Regions from separate parts of the Clostridium moutaii genome, predicted to be linked through region 1. Evidence: riboswitches for the same ligand, from Rfam matches in the RefSeq annotation. Region 1 holds a riboswitch; the other holds the start of a gene.
The links. A riboswitch is a leader RNA that binds a small molecule or an ion and turns the genes downstream of it on or off. The one in region 1 is predicted to bind S-adenosylmethionine.
Positions count from the first base shown of each region.

Region 1 (3,401 bases):
AAAAACTTTCTTCTATGCAGGACAGTGATGGAGGATATTCTTCCATGGGTGTATCAAACAGCCAGAGTTTATCCCAGGTAATAATAGCCCTTTGCAGCAATGGGGTGGATCCTGCAGGAAGTGAGTTCACTAAAAATGGCAAGAACTTAATGGATCTGCTTTTAAGTTATCAGGTTGATGGAGGGTTCAGCTTTGACAGGCAGACCCGATATGATTCCCTTTCCACTGAGCAGGCGGCTGAAGCCTTGGAAGCTTATAAGCTGTTCAAGGAACAAGCCATTGGCATATATGTATCAAAATAGAAGAGTAAATACGAAAAGATGACTCCCTATATTGTATAGAGGTCATCTCTTTGTATTTCATTATTTTTTTCAATGGATTTTACGTTGTAAAGCTAAAAATATAAATCCCAGCGTTCTTCTTTAACCAGGTGATCTGTCCAGGTAGTATTATTTTTTGATTCAGTTAAATTAAATCCATAACTTTTATAGAGATGTCGTGCTGCTTTTAGTACATCAGCAGTCCATAAAAAGATGTGATTGTAATTCTTTTTCCTGCTGAAATCAAGAGCTGTTTGTAAAAGAGTATGCCCCAGTCTTCTGTATCGTGCTTCAGGTTCAATAAGAAACCATCTTAGCTGAGCCGTGGAATCATCAGCTTTGGCTATGGCTATGACTCCTGATGGTTTACCATTTATTTCTGCAATCCATATGTTTTCTTTATCTTCATCATGGGATTTATGAAATTGAATCAAATATTTTTCTACATAATCTGCAAATTCATGGGAAAATCCAAATTCATCTTTATATAATTTTTTATGTTTTTCAATTATATAATTAATATCTTTTAGTTTATATGTTCTGATTTTAAGAGATCTGTCTATAGATGATGGTGATAACAAATTTTTAATATATTTCATTGATTCAACCAACTTTTCTCTTTCACTTTGTGTTAAAGGGTTTGTTAATGCTATGATTTGATTATTTGATTTTTGAGAAAGACTCAATAAAATTTCTTTACCTCTTGATGTAAGAGAAATAAAAGTATATCGTCCATCCTTAGAAGATTTCTCCTTGGTAATCAGGCCGTCGGAATTAAAGCGACCTAAAATTCTGCTTATATATCCAGGATCCATATTTAATTTACCAACCAGAATATTAGAAGTGCAGTTCGGGATTTCACCAATTTCAAAAAGTATACGAGCTTCTATCAATGAATAGGGGCTGTCCAGTATATCCTGATTTAAAAGTCCTAAAATTTTTGTATAAAAACGGCTGAAACTTCTCACTTCAGAAACTATAAGGCAATTTTTTTCTTCCATAAAATCTATCATTTCCTTCACTATGCTCAAGGCACAAAAATATATTAAAGCATTTAAGTTTTTAAGCTTTCTTTATGATATAAGTATATATAAAATTAGTTGACTTTGTCAATTAATTTTATTTTAATTATTATTGACAAAAAAGATAAAAGCTTGTATAGTATATACAAGTTATACAAAGACTGTTTAGCTAGAAAAGCTAGAGGTCAGATTTTAATTGTGTATTTAATTTAATAGTGGATTCTTATCAAGAGTGACCGAGGGACTGGCCCCATGACGTCCAGCAACCTAAATACGATTTATTATATTGTATTTAACGGTGCTAATTCCAGCAGGTTAAACCTGAGAGATGAGAAATGGAATTGAGCTTCTTATAGGTTTACTATAGGAGGTTTTTTGTGATTTTAGATATAATTTTAAAATGATGTACTTAGTTGACCAGATATACTAGAGACTATGCAGGTTCATTTATTGAATGCTGCATGGTCTTTTTTTAAAAAATTTTTTGGAATGAGAAAATAATTCCGGGTATTTCCGGGTATTAATGTAAGGTTGTCCGAAGTTGAGATTAAAGAGATAAAATTTGGTTTATGAGCTGGAAATTGAAGTGGCAGAATTATTGAAAAGTATAAAAAATTATAAATAATATTTAAATTGGAGGATGATTTTATGAGTAAAGAATTTAGAATAGGAACAAAAGCTGTACAATCTGGATATTTCCCTAAATCAGGAGAATCAAGAGTAGTTCCTATAGTACAGAGCACGTCTTATAGGTATGACACATTTGATGAAGTCGGAAATGTTGCAGCAGCAAAAACTCCGGGATATTTATATACAAGGATAGGAAATCCTACAGTTACTGATCTAGAAAAAAAATATGTGGAATTGCAGGGCGGAATTGAAGCAGTAGCAACATCTTCAGGGCAGTCTGCTGTGGTCTATTCCATAATAAACATAGCTAGTGCCGGTGATAACATTATTGCAAGTTCCAAATTATATGGGGGAACTTATAATCTTTTTAATGCAATTTTGCCCAAGTTAGGTATCAAAGTATCTTTTGTTGATCCGGAAGCCTCTGAGGAAGAAATACTATCTCTTGCTAAAGAAAATACTAAGCTTATATATGGAGAAACAATAGGAAATCCAGGGCTTAATGTTCTTGATTTTGATAAGTTTTCATCAGTGGCAAAAAAACTGGACATACCATTTGTTGTAGATAATACTATTGCTACTCCCTATTTAATCAATCCATTTGAATATGGTGCCAACATTATAGTACATTCAACAACTAAATATTCAGATGGACATGCAGTAGCTTTAGGCGGAATAATCATTGATGGTGGTAATTTCAATTGGGCAAATGGAAAGTTTCCGGATTATACAACTCCAACAGGGCCAACTGATTTAATATTTGTAGATGAATTTAGAGAAAAAGCATTTTCTGGTAAGCTAAGAGTAAATCTAGTTGAAGAATTTGGTGCAGCACAAGCACCATTGAATGCATTCTTAACGATTTTAGGATTGGAAACTCTGCATTTAAGAATGGAAAGACACTGCTCAAATGCATTAAGTTTGGCTAAATACCTCTCAAGACATCCTAAAGTTGAGTGGGTAAGGTATCCCTATCTGGAATCAGATAAAGAGTATGGTAGAGCTAAAAAATATTTAAGAGGAGGTGCTAGTGGAATTTTGACTTTTGGCGTAAAAGGAGGTATTGAAGCGGCAAAAAAAGTAGGGGAGAGTTTAAAAGTGGCTTCTATAGTTGTTAATCTGGGAGATGTGAGAACATATGTGATTCATCCTGCAAGTACAACACATATTGCACTTAATGAAGAGCAGCAGAGATCTGCAGGTGTAACACCTGAATTGATTAGAGTATCTGTAGGAATTGAGGATATTGAAGATATAATAGCAGATTTTGAACAAGCTCTAGATAAAATCTGATATATGCAGATTAGAAAAATACATTCTCTGGAGGTATATATATTATGTGTAACAGTATAGAATATAAATCTGAAACGTTTTTTTACAGAGATCAGCAGAATGTAAAACTTTTTACTAAAAAATGGTTGCCATGTGA
Region 1 is NZ_JBGEWD010000002.1:101,368-104,768, reverse strand. It holds gene AB8U03_RS03190 (prenyltransferase/squalene oxidase repeat-containing protein) at 1-302, shown strand, start outside; gene AB8U03_RS03185 (bifunctional helix-turn-helix transcriptional regulator/GNAT family N-acetyltransferase) at 395-1,321, opposite strand; SAM riboswitch class I at 1,563-1,677, shown strand; gene AB8U03_RS03180 (O-acetylhomoserine aminocarboxypropyltransferase/cysteine synthase family protein) at 1,991-3,265, shown strand; gene AB8U03_RS03175 (alpha/beta fold hydrolase) at 3,310-3,401, shown strand, end outside.

Region 2 (3,401 bases), on a different contig from region 1:
AATTCCGTACAATATTTTGTCATCAAAAGCAAGTCTTTTATCTTCTTCAGATGGCCTGGAAGGTGAATAAGGATGAGAATGATAATTGCCAATCATGTTGAAATTTTCACTTCTCATGAGCTTTACAGCTTTGAACTGTTGGGCGGGATCCATGGAAAAATGCTCGCTGCTGTGATCTGTATTTGTCAAAGAGTATACTTTTTTAATAAAAATGTCTTTTCCGGAATTCAGTCCTCCAAGATAACCGCAGCATTCATTGGGAAATTCATCCCTGGCCTGTTTCAAAATTCTTTTATATTGCAATTTGTCTATATATATCATAATTATCACCTGCTCAATTTACCGTCTTGAGATCACAAGCTGCCTGTTCGTAATCTATCAGTTTTTTTATTGTAGGGTGCTTACCGCATATTCCACAGTTTTTGTTTTTGGATACCTTTATTTTTCTAAATTCCATGGTAAGTGAATTATAAGTCAAAAGATATCCTGCAAGAGTGCTGCCGATTTTAAGTATATACTTGAGTGCTTCTGTTGCCTGAAGTGATCCTATGATTCCGCCCATTACACCCAGAACACCTGCTTCCTTGCAGGTTGGAACAACTCCTGCGGGAGGTGGCGATTGAAAAATACACCTGTAGCAGGGAGTACCGTTGTCAGGTATATATGTGGTGAGCTGTCCCTGAAATCTTATTATTCCTCCATGGGAAAATGGTTTTTTGGAAAGTACACAGGCATCGTTTATTAGAAATTTGGCAGGAAAATTATCTGTACCATCTATTATAAAATCATAGTCCTGATCTTTTATGATGTCCAGAATATTGCTGGAATTTACAAGCTCATTATACGTTATTACATGTACGTCTGGATTCAATTCATTTATGGTTTCTTTTCCGGACTGAACTTTGGGTTTTCCCACATCCTTTGTCTTATGGATTATCTGCCTTTGAAGATTTGAAAGATCCACTACGTCTCCATCTACAAGACCTATGGTTCCTATGCCTGCAGCAGCCAGATACATGGCAGCAGGGGCTCCCAGACCGCCTGTACCTATAATGAGGATTTTGGAGTTTAAAAGTTTTTCCTGACCTTCCACACCTACTTCGGACAGAATTATGTGCCTTGAATATCTTTCTATCTGCTCCTCACTAAAATCCACTGCTTCCACCTCCCATAAAGTACAGAAAATCTATTTTGTCGTTTCCTTTTAAAATAGTACTGCCAAATTTGGCCCTGTCTATGAATTCATCGTTTAGCTGTACGGAAACCATGTCCGGCATTTCCACATCTTCGATTTTTAAAATTTCTGTTACAGTTAATCCCTCCTTTATGTCTTTATCTTTTCCATTGATTGTTACTTTCATGATACCCTCCTTATTTAATCTTTTAACCATTTTGGAAAAAAGAATTTACACACAGTATAAAAATTTAAACAAAAATAAAAACTTCCTGGTACAATTTACAAGAAAGCTCTTTTTTTAAGTTTCTCATCTTTCAGGCAAATTATATAACCCGCTGGAATTGGCACCTTTGAAAATAATCAGGTTGCCGGGCATCATAGGGCCAGTCCCTCTGCCTCTCTTGATAAGAATGAATATTTAATTGATTAAATACTAACACACTTAAAATAATCTTGTCAATAATTTTCTTTTTTCAATCACAAAAATTTGAAAAGTTATTTAAAAAGTTATTGTACTATTGACATATACCTTAATTTAAGATTATATTTTATTGTAAGTATGAAATATATAATAATGGTAAAAGGTATGATAACTATGATAAACAGCTATGAATTGTTTAGAGATTTAAGACCTGAAGAAAAGAGAATATTCAATCTGATACAAAAAAATGGAATTATGAGTAAAAATGAAATTTTGTTTAAAACTGGAATGAAATTGACCACATTAAATCGCATAATGAATCCACTTGAACAAAAATCCATTCTGGTGCAAAAATGTGTTGGAGAATCTACAGGGGGAAGGAAACCTGTGTTGTATGATGTAAATGTGTGCAGGTTTTATATTGTGGGCATAGGTATATGCAGTACTTATGCACAGGTATCCATAGTGAATCTGAGAATGGAGATTTTTTATAAAAAAAGTTTTTATATTGATTTTTGCAGTTCTTGCAGTGAAGTCATAGAAAAAATTCTCCAGATTATGAAAAATGTTTATGAAGAATTAAATCTGGAGTTTCTTCAGCTTGTAGGAATTGGACTTGCAATTGAGACCAATCTTTGGAGTGATGAAAATATAGGCAAGGTACTTGAAGAAAAACTAGGGTGCAGTGTAATTAGTGAGAATTGCTCGGATTCTGCTGTTACTGCAGAGTATTTGTATGGAGCAGGAAGGCAATTCAAGAATTTAGCTTATTTTGATTGTGGAGCTAGATTGAAACAGGCAGCAATTGTCCAGGGAAGAATTATAAGATCAGCAGGGGACAATGAATATGCATTTGAACATATGATTGAGAATATGAATGGCAGTATTGGTTTGGATAAAGTGTATTTTAGTTATATAAAAAATAGTGTGTTGTCTGAAAAACTTCTTTTGGATGCTGCATCAAAATTGAGTAAAAGAATAGAAGCTTATATAAATTTGTTGGATCTTGAATGTATTATATTAAGCGGATCTTTGGTTGATTTCCAAATATTTTATGAAACATGTACACAATATATTCCTAAAAGTGTTTCAATAAAAAAGCATGGATATTTTAAAAAAAATGCGGTTTCAGTAGGTGCGGCAGCTTTTTTGTTGGAAAAATGTATTAATGATCAATATGATATAGATAATAAAAAATTTGTTGTTGACAAAGTATTTTAAAAGTTATATCACATACGTAAATTAAAATTGAATAAATGCAAAATTTCTTATCAAGAGTGATGGAGGGACTGGCCCTATGATATCCGGCAACCTGAATATGTTTTTTATTCAATGGTGCTAATTCCAGCAGGTGCATATTCACCTGAAAGATGAGAAACAATAAGGATATAGCTTCCTGTGGTTTCTCCATAGGGAGTTTTTTATTTGTACTGGATTGACTAGAAAAACTAGAGATCAGGTTTTATTGGCATATCAATAAAACCTGATCTCTTTTTAGAACTTATAGAATATGGTGGAATTGGAGGCGTGATAATTATGCACAGTAACTGCAGCATTATTAATTGAATACATTAAAAGTTGGACATAAGTTAGTTCTATGGCTGAATACTATTTAAATTATTAAAGGAGTTGTTTTTATGTCTGAAAAAAAATTTAATTCAAAGGAAAATGGCTGGAGTGATTTGGTAAAAAAAGAGGATTGGTGGGCAGTATGGATAGGCCTGATTTTAGTAGTTGCTGCAGTTGTTCTATGGTCATCTGGAGGCTCAATTAAGTTTATTACTGCCAAGATCCCAAAATGGG
Region 2 is NZ_JBGEWD010000001.1:406,843-410,243, reverse strand. It holds gene AB8U03_RS02135 (M67 family metallopeptidase) at 1-321, opposite strand, end outside; gene AB8U03_RS02130 (HesA/MoeB/ThiF family protein) at 335-1,156, opposite strand; gene thiS (sulfur carrier protein ThiS) at 1,146-1,361, opposite strand; SAM riboswitch class I at 1,482-1,588, opposite strand; gene AB8U03_RS02120 (ROK family transcriptional regulator) at 1,737-2,819, shown strand; SAM riboswitch class I at 2,864-2,975, shown strand; gene AB8U03_RS02115 (YeiH family protein) at 3,236-3,401, shown strand, end outside.
Region 2: it holds a riboswitch for S-adenosylmethionine, as region 1 does, so the genes downstream of both, thiS (sulfur carrier protein ThiS) here and AB8U03_RS03180 (O-acetylhomoserine aminocarboxypropyltransferase/cysteine synthase family protein) in region 1, are expected to answer to the same signal.